DNA from 2 places in the Azohydromonas sp. genome. Region 1 is predicted to be linked to the other one. Evidence: predicted binding sites of a transcription regulator. Region 1 holds the regulator's gene; the other holds the start of a gene.

The links. The regulator sigma-54, encoded in region 1, starts transcription at its own class of promoters, with help from an activator protein. The targets are predictions, from matches to a motif close to TGGCANGNAANCTGCTTT.
Region 2: the regulator sigma-54 is predicted to act here: its motif matches at 8,420-8,437, upstream of PKC53_RS07535 (urease subunit gamma).

The regions. Positions count from the first base shown of each region.
Region 1 is NZ_DAOKZA010000010.1:67,542-77,326, reverse strand. Features, by position in the region: gene argS (arginine--tRNA ligase) at 1-1,687, shown strand, start outside; gene PKC53_RS05755 (SPOR domain-containing protein) at 1,684-2,307, shown strand; gene PKC53_RS05750 (thiol:disulfide interchange protein DsbA/DsbL) at 2,412-3,056, shown strand; gene lptA (lipopolysaccharide transport periplasmic protein LptA) at 3,162-3,722, shown strand; gene lptB (LPS export ABC transporter ATP-binding protein) at 3,719-4,504, shown strand; gene PKC53_RS05735 (RNA polymerase factor sigma-54) at 4,526-6,019, shown strand; gene PKC53_RS05730 (THUMP domain-containing protein) at 6,016-7,269, shown strand; gene PKC53_RS05725 (3',5'-cyclic-nucleotide phosphodiesterase) at 7,273-8,055, opposite strand; gene PKC53_RS05720 (FHA domain-containing protein) at 8,272-8,934, opposite strand; gene PKC53_RS05715 (Stp1/IreP family PP2C-type Ser/Thr phosphatase) at 9,002-9,784, opposite strand.
Region 2 is NZ_DAOKZA010000014.1:67,739-77,523, forward strand. Features, by position in the region: gene PKC53_RS07495 (hypothetical protein) at 34-345, shown strand; gene PKC53_RS07500 (GrpB family protein) at 323-739, shown strand; gene urtE (urea ABC transporter ATP-binding subunit UrtE) at 988-1,680, opposite strand; gene urtD (urea ABC transporter ATP-binding protein UrtD) at 1,828-2,706, opposite strand; gene urtC (urea ABC transporter permease subunit UrtC) at 2,703-3,824, opposite strand; gene urtB (urea ABC transporter permease subunit UrtB) at 3,835-5,472, opposite strand; gene urtA (urea ABC transporter substrate-binding protein) at 5,623-6,903, opposite strand; gene PKC53_RS07530 (response regulator transcription factor) at 7,150-8,157, opposite strand; gene PKC53_RS07535 (urease subunit gamma) at 8,448-8,750, shown strand; gene PKC53_RS07540 (HupE/UreJ family protein) at 8,804-9,415, shown strand; gene PKC53_RS07545 (urease subunit beta) at 9,427-9,732, shown strand.

The sequences.
Region 1 (9,785 bases):
GCTGCGTCAGGCCGTCGCCGAACTCGGCACCGAGCCGCCGGTGGCACTGGCCTTCGAGCTGCCGCGGCAGGCAGCGCACGGCGACCTCGCGATCACCGCGGCGATGGCGTTGGCGCGAGTGCTGAAGAAGAACCCGCGCGAGCTCGCGCAGGCGCTGGTCGACGCGCTGCGGCGGCAGCCGGCGGTGCAGCGTTGGGTGGCCGGCATCGAGATCGCCGGACCCGGCTTCGTCAACCTGCGGCTGACCGACGCGGCGCGCCAGTCGGTGGTCGGCGAGGTGCTCGCCGCCGGCGATGCGTTCGGGCGACGCGCGTGCGACGGGCGGCGCGTGCTCGTCGAGTTCGTCTCCGCGAACCCCACCGGTCCGCTGCACGTCGGCCACGGCCGGCAGGCGGCGCTCGGCGACTCGATCTGCCACCTGCTGGCCACGCAGGGCTGGCAGGTCACGCGCGAGTTCTATTACAACGACGCCGGCGTGCAGATCGGCAACCTCGCGCTGTCGGTGCAGGCGCGGCTGCGCGGGCTGAAGCCCGGCGACGCCGGCTGGCCCGAGGCGGCGTACAACGGCGACTACATCGCCGACATCGCGCTCGACTTCGCGGCGCGCAAGACGGTGCGCGCCGACGACCGCGCCTTCAGCGCCAGCGGCGACCCCGACGACCTCGACGGCATCCGCCAGTTCGCCGTGGCCTACCTGCGCCACGAGCAGGACCTGGACCTGAAGGCCTTCGGCGTGCGCTTCGACCACTACTACCTCGAGTCGAGCCTGTACGCCGACGGCCGCGTCGACGCCACGGTGCAGCGCCTGGTCGCCGCCGGCAAGACCTTCGAGGACGGCGGCGCGCTGTGGCTGCGCAGCACCGAGTACGGCGACGACAAGGACCGCGTGATGCGCAAGTCCGACGGCAGCTACACCTACTTCGTGCCCGACGTCGCCTACCACATCGCCAAGTTCGAGCGCGGCTTCACGAAGGCGGTCAACATCCAGGGCAGCGACCACCACGGCACGATCGCGCGGGTGCGCGCCGGGCTGCAGGCCGCCGGCGCCGGCATCCCCGCCGGCTACCCCGACTACGTGCTGCACAAGATGGTCACCGTGATGCGCGGCGGCCAGGAGGTGAAGATCTCCAAGCGCGCCGGCAGCTACGTGACGCTGCGCGACCTGATCGACTGGACCAGCCGCGACGCCGTGCGCTTCTTCCTGATCAGCCGCAAGGCCGACACCGAGTTCGTGTTCGACGTCGACCTCGCGCTCAAGCGCAACGACGAGAACCCGGTGTTCTACGTGCAGTACGCGCATGCACGCATCTGCTCGGTGATCGCGCAGTGGGTGCAGCAGCACGGCGGCGACGAGTCGACGCTGCCTGGCGCCGACCTGTCCCGACTGACCGCGCCGACCGAGGCCGCGCTGATGCTCAAGCTCGCCGACTACCCGGCGATGCTCGAGCGTGCCGCCGCCGAGCTGGCGCCGCACGACGTCGCGTTCTTCCTGCGCGACCTCGCCGCGGCGTTCCACGCCTACTACGCCGCCGAGCGATTCCTCGTCGACGACGGCGAGCTGGCGCGCGCGCGCGTCGCGCTGCTGGCCGCGGTGCGGCAGGTGCTGCGCAACGCGCTGGCGCTGCTCGGGGTATCGGCGCCCGAGGCGATGGCGCGCGCCGAAGACGTGGTCACGGAGGCGGCATGACGGCCTCGACGCAGCGCGGCGGCTTCGTGCTCGGGATGGTCGTCGGGCTGCTGGTCGGCCTGGCGCTGGCGCTGGCGGTGGCGCTGTACGTGACCAAGGTGCCGGTGCCCTTCGTCGACAAGGTGCCGCAGCGCAGCAGCGAGATCGACGCCGCCGAGGCCGAACGGCTCAAGCGCTGGGATCCCAACGGCCCGCTGGCCGGAAAACCGGCGCAGCGTGCCGAGGCGCCGGCATCGCAGCCGTCCCCGGAAGCGCCTCCGCGGTCCGCCGCCCCGGTGACGTCCGCGAGCGCGCCGGCCGCCCCACGCACGCGCGATCCGGCGGCGATCCTCGCGGGGGTGGCGCCGTCGCCGGCCGCGCCGGCCACCGTGCCGGGCACCGACGCCTTCCGCTATTTCGTGCAGGTTGGCGCTTACTCTCGCTCCGAGGATGCCGAACAGCAGCGCGCGCGCCTGGCAATGCTCGGATTCGCCGCGCGCATCAGCGAGCGCCAGCAGGCCGGGCGCACCGTCTACCGCGTGCGCCTGGGCCCGTTCGAGCTGAAGGACCAGGCCGACGCCGCGCAGGAACGGCTGAAGAGCAACGCGGTCGAGTCAGCGCTGGTGCGCGTCGAGCGTTGAAGCATGTATGCCGACCGGGGTCCGGCGTGGCCGCCGTACCCTGCCCTTGAACCTCCGGGCCGTCGCGCGACACCGCGGCGGCCGTGCAACGAAGGACTCTGCCGATGAACCGCCGCCGCTTCTCCCTGCAACTCGCCGCCGCCGGCGTCGCGCTGCCGTTCGCGGGCCACTCGCTGGCGCAGCAGGCGCCGTTCGTCGAAGGCCGCGACTACATCCGCCTGGCGCAACCGGCGCCGACCTCGACACCGGGCAAGATCGACGTGCTCGAGTTCTTCTGGTACGGCTGCCCGCACTGCAACGCGTTCCAGCCGGCGGTCGAGACCTGGTCGGCGCGCCTGCCCGGCGACGTGGCGTTCCGCCGCGTGCCGGTGGGCTTCAGCGCGATGCACGAGACGCACGCCAGGCTGTTCTATGCGCTCGAGGCGCTGGGTGAGGTCGACAAGCTGCACCGGCGTGTGTTCGCCGCGATGCACGTGCAGCGCCGCCGCCTCGACAAGGAGTCCGACATCGCCGCGTTCGCCGCCGAGCAGGGGCTGGACCGCGACAAGTTCGTCGACGCGCTGCGCTCGTTCGGCGTGTCGACCAAGGCGCGCCAGGCCAAGGCGCTGGCCGAGGCCTACAAGATCGACGGCACGCCGTCGATGGGCGTGCACGGACGCTTCTTCACCTCGGGCAGCCTGGCCGGCAGCAACGAGCGTTCGCTGCAGGTGACCGACTTCCTCGTGCAGACCGTGCGCCGCGGCGGCTGACGCCGGCGCCGTGCATCGGCGCGATGCCGGCGTGACATTTTTCTGCGCGCCGCCGCGGTGCGGCGCAGCGGCATGGCTAGAATGCTCTGCAAGTTCTGTGCCGCCATGCCGATCGCACCTCTTGCCGCCCTGTCGCTGCTGGCCCTGCTGTTCGCCGCGGCGCCGGCGCAGGTGCGGGCCGAGCGCGGCGACCGCAGCCTGCCGCTGACCATCGAGGCCGACAAGCAGAGCACGGTCGACCTGGCCCGGCAGGTGGTCGTCTTCAACGGCAAGGTCGTCATCACGCAGGGCACGATGCGCATCACCGCCGAGCGCGTCGAGGTGCGCGAGACCCCGGAGGGCTGGCGCAGCGCCGTCGCGACCGGGCAGCCAGGGCAACCGGCGACGTTCCGCCAGAAGCGCGACGGCCTCGACGAGTTCATCGACGGCCGTGCCGAGCGCATCGAGTACGACAGCCGTGCCGACACGGTGCGGCTGCGCGGCAACGCGACGCTGCGGCGACTGCGCGGCAGTACGCCGGCCGACGAGGTGAGCGGGGACCTGATCACCTACGACAACGTCAACGAGGTGTTCAGCGTCGGCGGCGACGGCGGCGGGCGCGTGCGCGCGGTGCTGACCCCGCGCGAGGCGGCGGCCTCGGCGCCGCCGGCGGGGACGCCGCGTTGAAGGCGCCGCTCGACGCCGCGTCGACGCTGGCGTCGACGGCGGTCAGCCGACTCGAGGCCCAGGGTCTGCACAAGCGCTACGGCGCGCGCGTGGTCGTCAGGGACGTCGCGCTGGCGGTCAGCGCCGGCGAGGTGGTCGGCCTACTCGGGCCCAACGGCGCGGGCAAGACGACGATCTTCTACATGGTCGTCGGGCTGGTGCGCGCCGACGCCGGCGAGATCCTGATCGACGGCGAGCCGGTGCACCACCGCCCGATCCACGAGCGCTCGCGCCTGGGGCTGAGCTACCTGCCGCAGGAGGCGTCGATCTTCCGCAAGCTCACGGTCGAGGAGAACATCCGCGCCGTGCTCGAGCTGCAGCGCGGCGCCGACGGCCGGCCGCTGCGGCCGGCCGAGATCGAGCGCCAGCTCGAGGACCTGCTGCTCGACCTGAGCATCGACAAGCTGCGCGCCAGCCCCGCGCCGGCGCTGTCGGGCGGCGAGCGCCGGCGCGTCGAGATCGCGCGCGCGCTGGCCACGCAGCCGCGCTTCATCCTGCTCGACGAGCCGTTCGCCGGCGTCGACCCGATCGCGGTGATCGAGATCCAGCGCATCATCGGCTTCCTGAAGGCACGCGGCATCGGCGTGCTGATCACCGACCACAACGTGCGCGAGACGCTGGGCATCTGCGACCGCGCCTACATCATCAGCGACGGGCAGGTGCTCGCCGAAGGCACCCCGGCGGACATCGTCGACGACCCCGACGTTCGCAAGGTGTACCTCGGCGAGCACTTCCGCATGTAGGGCCGCGCCGTCGCCATGAGCATGAAGCCGTCACTGCAGGTCCGGCTGTCGCAACACCTGGCGCTGACGCCGCAGCTGCAGCAGTCGATCCGGCTGCTGCAGCTGTCGACGCTCGAGCTGCACCAGGAAGTCGAGCAGATGCTCGAGGCCAACCCGTTCATCGAGCTCGACGACGAGGTGCCGACGCCGTTCGAGGCCTCGCTCGACACCGCCGCCGCGGTGCCCACGCCCGCCGCCGAGCGCGACGACACCGACGGCCGCGTCGACAACGACGAGCCGGCCGGCATCGACCGCGACGAGGCCGGCGCGACCGAACGCGAGGACTGGGCCAACGGCACCGAGGGCGACGACTTCGACGGCATCCGCGAGACGCCGCCGGGCGCCGGCGACGACGCCGACTTCGAGCCGCAGCAAGGCGGCGGCGGCGACACGCTGGCCGCCCACCTGCGCCGCCAGCTCGCGGGCATGCGGCTGTCGGCCGAGGACGCGGCGGCGGTCGAGGCGCTCATCGACTCGCTCGACGACGACGGCTACCTTGCCGACGCGCTCGACGACATCGCGCGGCAGCTCGCCGGCGACGACGACGAGGTCCGCGACGAGCTGCTGGCGCGGCTGCGCTGCGCGCTGCACTGGCTGCAGGCGATGGAGCCCTGCGGCGTCGGCGCACGCGACCTGCGCGAGTGCCTGCAGCTGCAGCTGCGCGAGCGGCCCGACACGCCGGCGCGCGCGGTCGCGCTGGCGATCTGCGAGCAGCACCTCGAGCTGCTGGCGCGGCGCGACGTCAGGCGGCTGATGGCCGTGACCGGTGCCGACGACGAGCTGATCCGGCAGGCGCAGTCGCTGATCGTGGCGTGCGAACCCAAGCCCGGGCGGCCGTTCTCCCGCGCCGAGGCGAACATCGTGGTGCCCGACGTGATCGTCGTGAGGAGCGGGCGCGGCTGGAAGTGCGTGCTCAACCCCGACGTGATGCCGCGCCTGCGCATCAACGACCTCTACGCGCAGGCGATTCGCGGCCAGCGCAACGGCACCGGCGCCGGGCTGTCGACGCGGCTGCAGGAGGCGCGCTGGTTCATGAAGAACGTGCAGCAGCGCTTCGACACCATCCTGCGCGTGTCCAGCGCGATCGTCGAGCGGCAGAAGAACTTCTTCAGCCACGGCGCGATCGCGATGAAGCCGCTGGTGCTGCGCGAGATCGCCGACGAGCTCGGCCTGCACGAGAGCACGATCTCGCGCGTGACCACCGCCAAGTACATGGCCACCCCGTTCGGCACCTTCGAGCTGAAGTACTTCTTCGGTTCGTCGCTGGCCACCGACGCGGGCGGCAACGCGTCGAGCACCGCGGTGCGCGCGCTGATCAAGCAGTTCGTCGCTGCCGAGGACGCCGCGCGCCCGCTGTCGGACAGCCAGCTCGGCAAGATGCTCGAGGAGCAGGGCATCCAGGTGGCGCGGCGCACGGTGGCCAAGTACCGCGAGGCGCTGAAGATCGCGCCGGCCAACCTGCGCAAGGCGCTGTGAACCCCGCGCGCACCGGCGCCGCGCTGTTCCTGCCCTGCGCCGGCGGCACCGAGGCGCTGCTCGTCGACGAGTGCCACCGGCTGCTCGGTGCCGACGCGGCGGTCGAGCCCGGCCGCGGCGGGGTCACCGTGCACGGCGACGAATCGGCGGCGATGCGCCTGAACCTGGGCAGCCGACTCGCGCAACGCGTGCTGTGGCCGCTGGCCGCCGGCGACTACCGCGACGAGGACGACCTGTACGCGCTGGCACGGCGCGTGCGCTGGGCCGACTGGATCGGGCCCCAGCACACGCTGCGTGTGGACACCAGCGCGCGCGCCGCGCCACTGCGCAGCCTGCACTTCGCGGCGCTGCGCATCAAGGACGCGGTGTGCGACGCGCTGCGCGAGGCCACCGGCGCGCGACCCGGCGTCGACACGCGCGCGCCCGACCTGCCGCTGCTGCTGCACCTGGGCGAGCGCCAAGCCACGCTGTACGTCGACACCTCGGGCGAGGCGCTGTTCAAGCGCGGCTGGCGCGACGCCGGCGCCGCCGGCCAGGAGGTCAAGGGCGAGGCGCCGCTGAAGGAGACGCTGGCCGCCGCGATGCTCGCCGCCGCCGGCTGGCACGGGCGCGCCGACGACCCGCCGCTGTTCGACCCGTGCTGCGGCGCCGGCACGATCGCGATCGAGGCCGCGCAGCTGGCGTGCGGCATCGCGCCCGGCCTGCAGCGGCACTTCGCGTTCGAGCGCCTGGCGCCGTTTCGCGCGCACGCCGCGGCGTGGCAGGCGATGCGCCGCGCCGCGCGCGAGCGCGTGCACGCGCCCGCGGTGGCGGTGCACGCCGGCGACGTGTCGTTTCGCATGACCGACTTCGCCGCGCGCAACGCGCGCCGCGCCGGCGTCGGCGAGGCAATCGCCTTCAAGGCCGCCGACGCGCTGCAGCGCCCGGCGCCGGCCGACGCCGGCGTGCTGATGCTCAACCCGCCGTACGGCGAGCGCATCGCCCCCAAGGGCCGCGGCAGCGCGCGCGAAGGCTTCGAGCGGGCGGCGTCGGCGGGCGAGTTCTTCGCCGCGCTGGCGGCGCACTGGAAGCGCCACTACGCGGGCTGGACCGCCTGGGTGCTCAGCCCCGAGCTGCAGCTGCCGGGGCTGATGCGGCTGAAGGCGACGCGCCGCGTGCCGATGTGGAACGGCCCGATCGAGTGCCGGCTGTTCCGCTTCGACATGGTGGCCGGCTCGGCGCGCCCGCGCGCGCGACCCGACGCGGGCTGAGGTTCAGCGCAGCGTCAGGCGCTGCCCGCTGGCCAGCGCGTGCACGCGGTGCGGCAGCCCCAGCGCCGCGACCTGCGCCATCACGGTGTCGACTTCGCCGGGCTTGATGTGCGTGATGTGCACGTCGGTCGGCGCGCCGAGCTGCGCCAGCTCGCCGGCCAGCGTGCGCGGGCTGAGGTGGCCGCTGATCTCGGCCAGCGCAGCGTCCTCGTCGCCGAACGCGGTCTCGATCACGAGGTGTGCCACCGACATCTGGCGCAGCCGCTGCCACAGCGCCGGGTTCGGCCCGGTGTCGCCGCTGAACACCCATGCCGGCGCGCCTTCGGCCGGCGCGATCGCGAAGCCGACCGCCGGAACGGTGTGCGCTGCGCCGAGCACCTCGACGCGGCGCGCGCCGAAGCGCAGCACCTCACCGACGTCGAACGGCACGAAGCGCAGCACCGGCCGTTCGGGGTTGGGCAGCCGGCTGAAGTCGGGCCAGATCACGCCGTTGAACACGTGGGTGCGCAGCGCCGCGATCGTCGCGGGCAGCGCGTGCACCTCGATCGGCGCGCGATCGGCGGCGCGGCGACGGCGCGACACCGTGTCGGCGAGCAGGCCGATCGACAGCACGTGGTCGAGGTGCGAGTGGCTGACGACGATGTGGTCGATGCGCAGCAGTTCGTCGAGCGTGAGGTCGCCCACACCGGTACCGGCGTCGACGAGCAGATCGTCGTCGACGAGGAAGGCGGTGGTGCGGCTGCCCGCGGCGATCGAGCCGGAGCAGCCGAGGACGCGGATCGTCATGTCCTGCGCGGCGCCCGCGCCCGCGCCCGGCAGGTCGCGGTCCCGCGGCCGGACCTCTGCGGGCGCGCGCGGCGAGAACAGGGCAGGCATCGGGCGATGTTGCGACGCCGGCCTCGGGTGCACAAGAGGCCGGCGTGCATGCGCCACGCGGCTCGTCGCCCGCCGATCACCGCGCCGGCGCCGCCGTGAGATGTTCACGTCGCGCCCGGCGGGCGTTCAGGCCTGAACGAACTGCATCTGCGTGCCGGCCAGTTCGATGACGTCGCCGTTTTTCAGCTGCACCGAGTCGCCGGCCAGCGCGGCGCCGTTGATGCTGGGGCGCGAGCTGCCCTCGACGTGCGCCAGCACGTAGCCGACCGGCCGCTTGGTGATCGACGCGACCTGCACGCCGGGCTTGCCCACCGTGGTCACGACCTTGGTCAGCGCCACCTCGCGCCCGGCGGCGGCACCGTTGAGCACGCGGATCGACGCCGGGCCCACCGGCGCGGCGAGCGACCCGAACCCCGAGCCGCCGGCCGGGCGCGACGCGGCGAACGCCGGCCCCGGCGCGGCGCCGGGGCGGATGACCATCGTGTGCTCGTAGTCGGTGCCGTTGTCGACCAGGTACTTGATCTTGTACTTGCCGATCTCGATCGTGTCGTTGTGCGCCAGCAGCTGCTTCTTGACCGCCTTGCCGTTGATGTAGGTGCCGTTCGTCGAGTTCAGGTCCTCGATGAACACGTCGGGCCCGGCCATCTGCAGCACCGCATGCTCGCCGCTGACGGCGAGGTTGTCGATGACGATGTCGTTGTACGGGCGCCGGCCGAGGGTGGTCTTGTCCTTCGTGATCTGCACTTCCTTGATCACGACACCGTCGAGGGAGACGACCAGCTTGCCCATGCGCATGACCTCTTGTCGTAGCGGATCTTCCAGCACTTCCCAACGGCGCGCGGCGTCGATCGCGCGTTCAGCGCCTGAACGGCCACCACGACGAACGACCCACCTGCGGCTGGCCGGCCACCCGGGCCAGAACCAGCGAAATATTATCCTTTCCACCGGCGTCGTTGGCCGCGTCGATCAGTGCGCGCCCCGCGTCGGCGAGCAATTCGTGCGATCTCAACAGTTGCACGAGCGTCGCGTCGTCGAGCATGTCCGACAGCCCGTCGGAGCACAGCAGGTACAGGTCGCCCGGCAGCACCTCGTGCAGGTGGGTCTCGAGCAGCACGGTGTCCTCGATACCCACCGCGCGCGTGACCAGGTTGCGCTGCGCCGAAAAGGCCGCCTGCTCTGGCGAGATCACGCCGGCGTCGATCTGTTCCTGCAGCAGCGAGTGGTCGCGCGTGATCTGCTGCAGGCGGCCGCCGCGCAGCCGGTAGGCGCGCGAGTCGCCGACGTGGCCGACCAGCAGGCGGGGGCCGCGGAACACCGCGACCACCAGCGTGGTGCCCATGCCGGCGTAGTGCGGGTTGGCGTTGGCGGCGTTGAAGATCGCGCGGTTGGCGTTGTCCACGCAGATGTCCATCGCGCGGCGCACGTCGGCGTCGGCGGCCGCGCCGGCATCGTGCAGCCAACGCCCGAGCTCGCTGCGGATGAACGAGGTCGCCATGCCGCTGGCCACCTCGCCGGCGTTGTAGCCGCCCATGCCGTCGGCGAGCACCGCGAGCGCGTTGTCCTCGTCGAGCGCGACCGCGTCCTCGTTGTTGTCGCGCTGGCGCCCCTTGTCGATGGCGGCGAAGAACTCGACGTTCATG
Region 2 (9,785 bases), on a different contig from region 1:
GAGCTTGCACTTCTCTGCCCGAGGTGCGCGAACGTGAGCCACTGGTGGGGCTTCGACGTCGACGAGGACGGCAAGCGACGCGTCGCGGTGAACCTGCGCCTGGTGGACCCCGCGCCCGTCGCGGACGTGCCCATCCGACACTTCGACGCCCTCGACACGTGGACGGGCTGGCCGATGGACGGCGGTGCGTCAGGGACATGTGGTCCTGAAGTGCGCGCCGGCGATGCGACGCCACGGCCGCAGCCGAGTCCGCGGCGGTCGCTTGAACGCTTGCGGTTCACGGGCCCCGGGTCGCACGCGCCGACGCCGCCCGGCCGTGGCGATGCGCAGGTCCGCATCGGCTGATGCGCCCTTCGACCTTGTCGCGTACCGCGCCGACCGGCCCGCGGCGTTCGCCGCCGAGGCCGCCGTGCTTCAGGACCTGCTGGCCCCGTGCCGCGTCGGGCCCGAGGAACACATCGGCAGCACCGCGGTGCCCGGCACGACGGCAAAGCCGGTCATCGACATCGTGGCGCCGGTGGCGTCGCTGGACGAGTCCCGGCCGGCGATCGACCGCGCAGCGACGGCAGGCTGCGTGCACTTGCCCTGCCGGCCCGACGTCATGCCCTGGTTCTGCGGACCCTCGCCGGCGCACCGCACCCATCACCTGCACCTGGTCCCGTGCGGCGGCTCGCTGTCGACCGCGAGGCTCGCCTTTCGCGACGCGCTGCGGCGCAGCCCGGCGCTCGCCGCGGAGTAGGCGCAGCTCAAGGCTGAACTGGCGCGCCGGCACCGCACCGATCGCGAGGCCGACACCGACGGCAAGACCGGGTTCGCCGAGGCCGTGCTTCGCACGCTCGCGCGCACCGGCGGACCGACGACGCAGGCGTCGCGGCGTGTCGACGGGTCGCAGGCGCGGCGTCGCGTCGCCGCGAGGTGGCGCACCGGCGCTTTGGGCGATGGCGGTGCACGTCCGAGCGGATGGCGCGGCCGCCGTGGCCCGGCATCTCAGATCGCCAACAACCGTCGCACCCCGTCGGCGGCCATCGCCGCGCCGCGACCGCGTGCGACCACCTCGCCGCGCTGCATGACCAGGTAACGGTCGGCCAGGTCGGCGGCGAAGTCGTAGTACTGCTCGACGAGCACGATGGCCATCGTGCTGCGGTCGGCCAGCGCACGGATCACGCCGCCGATGTCCTTGATGATGCTCGGCTGGATGCCCTCGGTCGGCTCGTCGAGCAGCAGCAGCGTCGGTCCGGCCACCAGTGCGCGCGCGATCGCGAGCTGCTGCTGCTGGCCGCCCGAGAGGTCGCCGCCGCGGCGGCGCAGCATCTGCTGCAGCACCGGGAACAGCTCGTACAGCTCGGCCGGGATCGGCGTGCCGCCGCTCTTGTAGGCCAGCCCCATGCGAAGGTTCTCCTCGACGGTGAGCCGGCCGAAGATCTCGCGCCCCTGCGGCACGTAGCCGACGCCGGCGCGCACGCGCTCGTACGGCGGCTCGCGCGTGAGGTCGCGCCCGTCGAGCGCGACGGTGCCGGTCTTCACCGGCACCACGCCCATCAGGCTCTTGAGCAGCGTCGTCTTGCCCACCCCGTTGCGACCGAGCACCACCGTGACCTCGCCCAGCGCCGCCTCGAACGCGACGTTGCGCAGGATGTGGCTGCCGCCGTAGTACTGGTTGAGCCCGTCGACCTTGAGCATCTCAGCGGCCGCGCTCGGTGCGTGTCGCGCCGCAGGTCTGCGACGCGTGGGCGCGCGGTGCGAGCGGCCACCGCGGATCCGGCTGTGCCGGTCCGCTGGCGGCGCCCCCCGGGGGGGCAGCGTCGCAGGCGCCTCGGGGGGGAGCGTTCATCGGCCCAAATAGACTTCGACGACCTGCTCGTTGGCCTGCACGTCGGCCAACCGCCCTTCGGCCAGTACGCGGCCCTCGTGCAGCACCGTGACCTTCTTGCGGCCCTCGGTGAGCTGCTCGACGAACTTCATGTCGTGCTCGACGACGACCAGCGAGTGCTCGCCCTCGAGCGACAGGAGGAGCTCGGCGGTGCGCTCGGTCTCCTCGTCGGTCATGCCGGCCACCGGCTCGTCGAGCAGCAGCAGCTTCGGGTCCTGCACCAGCAGCATGCCGATCTCGAGCCACTGCTTCTGCCCGTGGCCGAGCAGCCCCGCGGTGCGCTGCGCCCCGCCCTTCAGGTGGATGCGCTCGAGCACGGCGCCCAGCCGGTCGAGCTGCTCGCCGCTCAGGCGCGAGAACAGGCTCGCGCGCACGCGGCGGTCGGCCTTCAGCGCGAGTTCGAGGTTCTCGAACACGCTCAGGTTCTCGTACACGGTGGGCTTCTGGAACTTGCGCCCGACGCCGATCTGCGCGATGTCGTTCTCGCGCAGCCGCAGCAGGTCGACGTTGCTGCCGAAGCTCACGCGGCCAGCGTCGGGCCGGGTCTTGCCGGTGATGACGTCCATCATCGTCGTCTTGCCGGCGCCGTTGGGGCCGATGATGCAGCGCAACTCGCCGACGTCGATCGCCAGCGTCAGCGCGTTGAGCGCCTTGAAGCCGTCGAAGCTGACCGTGACGTCGTCGACGTAGAGCGCGACGCCGTGCGCGAAGTCGGGCACGCCGTGCGCGAGCGGGCGCCCGAACGCGGCGTCGCGCCCGCCCGACGGCGCGACCTGCTGCCGCTCGCGGTACGCGGCGAGCGCCTTCGCGCCCTGCTCCATCAGGTCCGGCGTCACGAGCGCTTCTCCCGCGCCCGTCGGAACAGGCCGACGATGCCGTTCGGCAGGAACAGCGTCACGGCGATGAACAGCGCGCCGAGGAAGTACAGCCAGTACTCGGGAAAGGCCTGCGTGAACCAGCTCTTGGCGCCGTTGACGAAGAAGGCGCCGACGATCGGCCCGATCAGCGTCGCGCGCCCGCCCACCGCGGCCCAGATCGCGATCTCGATCGACGCCGCCGGGCTCATCTCGCTCGGGTTGATGATGCCCACCTGCGGCACGTAGAGGGCCCCGGCGACGCCGCACATCACGGCGCTGAGCGTCCAGATGCTCAGCTTGTAGGCGATCGGGTCGTAGCCGGTGAACATCACGCGGCTCTCGGCGTCGCGGACGGCCTGCAGCACGCGGCCGTAGCGGCTCGCGACGATCGCGCGCGCGAGAAGGAAGAAGCCGATCAGCACCAGCGCGGTGGTGACGAACAGCGCCATGCGCGTCGTCGGCGTCGCGATCGGAATGTCGAGGATGCGCTTGAAGTCTGTGAAGCCGTTGTTGCCGCCGAAGCCGGTCTCGTTGCGGAAGAACAGCAGCATCGCGGCATAGGTCATCGCCTGCGTGATGATCGAGAAGTACACGCCCTTGATGCGCGAGCGGAACGCGAACCAGCCGAACACGAACGCCAGCAGGCCGGGCACGAGCACGACCATGGCCATCTGGAACACGAAGCTGTCGCTGAACGTCCAGTGCCACGGCAGCGCCTTCCAGTCGAGGAAGACCATGAAGTCCGGCAAGTCCGACTGGTACTGGCCCTCGCGGCCGATCTGGCGCATCAGGTACATGCCCATCGCGTAGCCGCCGAGCGCGAAGAACAGGCCGTGGCCGAGCGACAGGATGCCGCTGTAGCCCCAGATCAGGTCCATCGCCAGCGCGCAGATCGCGTAGCACATGATCTTGCCGACCAGCGACACCCAGTGGTCGCCGAGGTGCCAGACGCTGTCGGGCGGCACCGCGAGGTTGAGCACCGGCACGAGCACGGTCACGGTGACGAGCGCGGCCATCACGCCGCTCCAGCCCTTGGGGCCGAGCAGCAGGCCGGCACGCGGGCGTGGGATCGTGGCGGGAGGCAGGATGGCGCTCATCGTCGGGCCCTCATGCCTCGGCGCTACGGCCCTGCATCGCGAAGAGGCCCTGCGGCCGCTTCTGGATGAAGACGACGATGAACAGCAGCACCATGATCTTCGCGAGCACGGCACCGGCCCATCCTTCGAGGACCTTGTTGAGCACGCCGAGCCCGAGCGCGGCAACGACGGTGCCGGCGAGCTGGCCCACACCGCCGAGCACGACGACGAGGAACGAGTCGACGATGTACTGCTGGCCGAGGTCGGGGCCGACGTTGCCGACCTGGCTGAGCGCACAGCCCGCGAGCCCCGCGATGCCGGCGCCGAGCGCGAAGGCCAGCGTGTCGACGCGCGCCGTGTTGACGCCCACGCACGCGGCCATGCGCCGGTTCTGCGTCACGCCGCGCACGAACAGGCCCAGCCGCGTCCTCGCGATCAGCAGCGCGACGCCGGCCAGCACGAGGAACGCGAACACGACGATCGCGATGCGGTTGTATGGCAGCGTCAGGTTCGGCAGCGCGGCGATGCCGCCGCTCATCCACGACGGGTTCTCGACCGGCACGTTCTGCGCGCCGAACAGCGAGCGCACCGACTGCATCAGGATCAGGCTGATGCCCCAGGTGGCCAGCAGCGTCTCGAGCGGGCGGCCGTAGAGCCAGCGGATCACGCCGCGCTCGAGCAGCGCGCCGACGCCGGCGGCCACGAGGAACGCGACCGGGATCGCGGCAAGGAGATAGACGTCGAACCAGCCCGGCAGGTGACGGCGGAACAGGTTCTGCACGACGTAGGTGGCGTAGGCGCCGATCATCATCAGCTCGCCGTGCGCCATGTTGATGACGCCGAGCAGCCCGTAGGTGATCGCCAGCCCGAGCGCGACGAGCAGCAGGATCGAGCCGAGGCTGATCCCGGTGAACAGCACGCCCAGCCGCTCGCCCCACGCCAGCCGCGCCTCGACCTGGCGCAGCGCGTCGCGCAGCGCGTCGCGCACGGCGGCGTCGGGCTCGACGCCGGGCGCAAGACGCTCGAGCAGCAGCGCGCGCGTGGCCGGGTGGCCGCTCGCGGCCAGGCGCTCGGCGGCCGCGAGGCGCTGCGCCCGGTCGGGCGACGCGACGAGGATGGCCGCCTGCAGCCCTTCGAGCTGCGCCTTCAGCGCGTCGTCGGTCTCGGTGGCGGCGGCGCGCTCGAGCAGCGGCAGGCGCGAGGCGTCGGCCTCGCGGCGCAGCCGCTCGATCGCCGCCGCCCGCTCGCGCCGCTCCGGCGAGAACAGCTGCAGCGCGGCGTGCGCGGCCTGCAACTCCCGGCGCAGGCGGTTGTTGATCGTCACGTCGGCGGCGTCGGCGGGCAGCGTCGCCGCGGCGCCGCTCACGGCGTCGAACGCCGCGCCGCCGCGCAGCACGAACACCTGCTCGCCGGCCACGCGCACGTCCCCGTCGAGCATCGCCTGCACCAGCGCAGCCAGCGCCGGGTCGGACTGCGCGGCCGCCGCCTGCAGCGCCGCGATGCGCTCGTCGTTGCCGTCGCCGGCGGCGATCGCGAGCGCCTGCTGCGGCGTCAGCGCGTGCGCGGCGCCGGCGCACGCGACGAGACAGCACGCGATCAGTGCGAGCGCGCGCACGAGACGGGCGTGAAGGCGGGCATGCAGGCAGGCGCGAGGCAACGGGACGGGCATCGGCGAATCAGGTCGTGGGGCGGCCGCGGGGCCTGGAGCAGGCCTACGCAAGTACCGCGCCGGGCACCGCGACGCGGAGGTCGCGGCCGCGCGCGGCGCGGCGTCGCGGCGCACGCGCCTGGCGGCGCGTGCACACCCCGCGGGCGGCGATCAGTTCTTGGCCGCCATGCGCGCCGGCTCGTCCTTCTTCTTGTCGTTGCCGGCGATGAACGGGCTCCAGGGCTGCGCGCGCACCGGGCCGGGCGTCTTCCACACGACGTTGAACTGGCCGTCGGCGCGGACCTCGCCGATGAACACCGGCTTGTGCAGGTGGTGGTTCTTCCCGTCCATCTTGGCGACGAAGCCGCTGGGCGCGTTGAACGTCTGCCCGGCCATCGCGGCACGCACCTTGTCGACGTCGGTGCTCTTGGCCTTGGTGACGGCCTGGGCCCACATGTGCACGCCGATGTAGGTCGCCTCCATCGGGTCGTTGGTCAGCGCACGGTCCTTGTGGCCGGCGATGTTCCTGGCCTTCGCGTAGTCGCTCCACTTCTTGATGAAGGCGTCGTTGGTCGGGTTCTTCAGGCTCATGAAGTAGTTCCAGGCCGCGAGGTGTCCCACCAGCGGCTTGGTGTCGACGCCGCGCAGTTCCTCCTCGCCGACCGAGAACGCGACCACCGGCACGTCGGTGGCCTTCAGGCCCTGGTTGCCGAGCTCCTTGTAGAAAGGCACGTTGGAGTCGCCGTTGATCGTCGACACCACCGCCGTCTTCTTGCCCTCGCTCGCGAAGCGCTTGATCTTGGCGATGATCGACTGGTAGTCGGAGTGGCCGAACGGCGTGTACTCCTCCATGATGTCGGCGTCACCGATGCCCTTGCTGTTGAGGAACGCGCGCAGGATCTTGTTCGTCGTGCGCGGGTAGACGTAGTCGGTGCCGAGCAGCACGAAGCGCCTGGCCTCGCCGCCGTCCTTGCCCATCAGGTACTCGACGGCGGGGATGGCCTGCTGGTTCGGCGCGGCGCCGGTGTAGAACACGTTGCGCGAGATCTCCTCGCCCTCGTACTGCACCGGGTAGAACAGCAGGCCGTTGAGTTCCTCGAACACCGGCAACACGCTCTTGCGGCTGACGCTGGTCCAGCAGCCGAAGACCACGGCGACCTTGTCCTGGCTGATCAGCTGGCGCGCCTTCTCGGCGAACAGCGGCCAGTTGCTCGCCGGGTCGACGACCACCGGCTCGAGCCTCCTGCCCATCACGCCGCCCTCGGCGTTGATCTCGTCGATCGCCATCAGCACGGTGTCCTTGAGCACTGTCTCCGAAATCGCCATCGTGCCCGACAGCGAGTGCAGCACGCCGACCTTGATCGTGCCCTGTGCGAATGCAGCGGGGGCCACGCCGAGCGCCACGGCGGCGGCGGCGAGCGAGAGGTTGAACTGGCGGCGGACCACTTTCATGCGAGAACCCTCCCGAGGGCGACGGTTGAACGGATCGACGCCGTCAGGTTAGGCACGTGCCGCGCCACGGCCAATACGCCGACTGGCGTAGACGCGAACCGCACGGAACCCGTGGATGAGGCCTTCGGTGCGCACGCGATCGCCGGCGCACGCCCCGCGACGCCGACGCGCACTGCGACCGCGTCCCGGTGCACAATGTCGCGGCGCCCCGGCGGCCGCTCTCTCGGCAGCCGGCACCAGCGACGATCAGCGATTCGCCAGCTGACTCACCTTGCTGATCGCCAGCGACGCCGCCGCCGTGCGCGTCTCGACGCCGAGCTTGGCGAACACGTGCTCCAGATGCTTCTTCACCGTCGCCGCGCTGCAGCCGAGGATGTCGCCGATGTCGCGGTTGGTCTTGCCCCTGACGACCCAATACAGCACCTCGGCCTCGCGCGCGGTGAGCTTGAAGGCCAGCGTCATCGCACCGATCATCGCCGCGTCGTCGGCCTCGCGCAGCACCAGCAGCCACTCGCCGTCGCCGCCGAACTCCTCGCCCACCTCGTGCAGCGCGTACGTCAGCCGCCGCGCGCCACGCGCCACCGTCAGCGTCGCCGGCTCGGCGCCGGCGCGACGGCGCAGCGACTCGCGGGCGACCCAGGCGATCACCTCGGGGGGCAGGTGCGTCGCGTCGCCCTGGCCGAAGTACTCGTCCATCAGCCTGCGCGCGAGCGCCGTCTGCCACACGCGCCGTCCGTCGCGCTCGCGCACCACCATCGTCGCATGGCCGAACGCGTCGAGCGCGAGGCGCGCCTGGCGCTGCACGCGCGCGCTGTGCAGGTGCGCGCCGATGCGCGCGAGCACCTCGCGCGGCTTGATCGGCTTGGACACGTGGTCGACGCCGCCGGCGGCAAACGCGGCGAGCACGTGGTCGGTTTCGGTCAGGCCGGTCATGAACACGATCGGGATGTGCGCCGTGCGCGGGCCGGCCTTCAGCCGCCGTGCGATCTCGAAGCCATCCATGCCGGGCATCACGGCGTCGAGCAGCACGATGTCGGGCTGCGCCTCGCGTGCCAGCTCGAGCGCACGCTCGCCGTGCGTCGCGACGAGCACCGTGCAGCCGCTGTCGTCGAGCGCGTCGTGCAGCAGCGCCAGGTTGTCGGGCACGTCGTCGACGATCAGCACGACGTCGGCACTGCCGCGGTCGGGCAGCGCGGCGGCAGTGCCGGCCGCGGCGGGCGGCGGTGCGGCGGGGGCGATCGGTTCGGTGGTCATGGGGCCTCCAAGGTCGTCGGGTCCTGGTCGATGCGGCGCCCGCGCGGCACCGGGTGCGCGACCGCCAGGTACGCCGGCAGCGTGCCGCCGGGCGCCTTCGGCACCCCGGCATGACCCGGCCCGGGCCGTCGACGCGCGTCGCGGCCCACCGACGCACGCGGTCGGCGGCGGGGCGTGGATCGGGGTCGTGCGCGGCATGTCGACCCACCCCCCATCAAGATCCGCACCAGCCCCGCGGCGCCGTCGACGGACCCGCTTAACATGGCATCGATCCTGCAAGAGAACGTGCCATGGAACTGACCCCGCGCGAGAAGGACAAGCTGCTGATCTTCACGGCGGCGCTGCTCGCCGAACGCCGCAAGGCGCGCGGGCTGAGGCTGAACTACCCCGAGGCGGTGGCGCTGATCAGCGCCGCGATCATGGAAGGCGCGCGCGACGGCAGGAGCGTCGCGGCGCTGATGAGCGAGGGCAAGTCGGTGCTGACGCGCGTCGACGTGATGGACGGCGTGGCCGAGATGATTCCGCAGATCCAGGTCGAGGCGACGTTCCCCGATGGCACCAAGTTGGTGACGGTTCACCAACCGATTGCATGAGCATGCACCGTTTGCGGGCCGTCACCGGCCGCGCCCTTTCGAGGAGAGACCCGATGACGCCCATCGCCACACCCGAGCGGCAGCACTCCGCGCGCACCGCCGCCGTCGCGACCTGGCTCGCCGCGCTGCCGCTGTGGGCAGCGGCGCACGTCGGCGGTGACGCCCATGCGCACGACGGATTCGCCGGCGGCTTCCTGCACCCGTTCAGCGGCATCGACCACCTCGTGGCGATGCTCGCGGTGGGCTGCTGGAGCGCGCTGCTGGCGCGGCCCGGGCGGCTCGACCTGTGGGTGGTGCCGCTGGGCTTCGTCGTCGTGCTCGTGCTCGGCGCATCGCTCGGCGCCGGCGGCGTGGCGCTGCCTGCGGTCGAGCCGATGATCTCCGCATCGCTCGTCGCCCTCGGGCTGCTCGTCGCGCGGCAGGTGCGGTGGCCGACCGCTGCGGCGGTCGCGCTGGTCGGCGCCTTCGCGCTGTTCCACGGCCAGGCGCACGGCGGCGAACTGGCCGGCGCCGCCGCGCTGGCCGGCATGGCGCTGGGCAGCGTGCTGCTGCACGCCACCGGCGTCGCCGCGGGCCTGCTGGTGCGCCGGCGCAACCCCTGGTGGCCTCGCGTCGCCGGCGCGGCGACGCTGTTGTTCGGTGCATCGCTGCTCGTCGTGCGCTGAAGGGGCCGCGGATGATCGCCGGCGAGCTGTTCACCGACGGGCCCGACCACGTGCTCAACCCCGGACGACGCACCGTCACGCTGGTCGTCGAGAACGCCGGCGACCGGCCGATCCAGGTCGGCTCGCACTACCACTTCGCCGAGGCCAACCCCGCGCTGCGCTTCGACCGCGACAGCGCGCGCGGGATGCGGCTGAACATCGCCAGCGGCACCGCCGTGCGCTTCGAGCCCGGGCAGCAGCGCACCGTGGAACTGGTCGACTACGCCGGCGCACGCGAGGTCTGGGGCTTCCGCGGCCAGGTGCAAGGCAAGCTGTGACGGACGACCCCAGGCTCACTGCGTTCGCTGCTGCCGAGGCGCCCTCGGCGCCC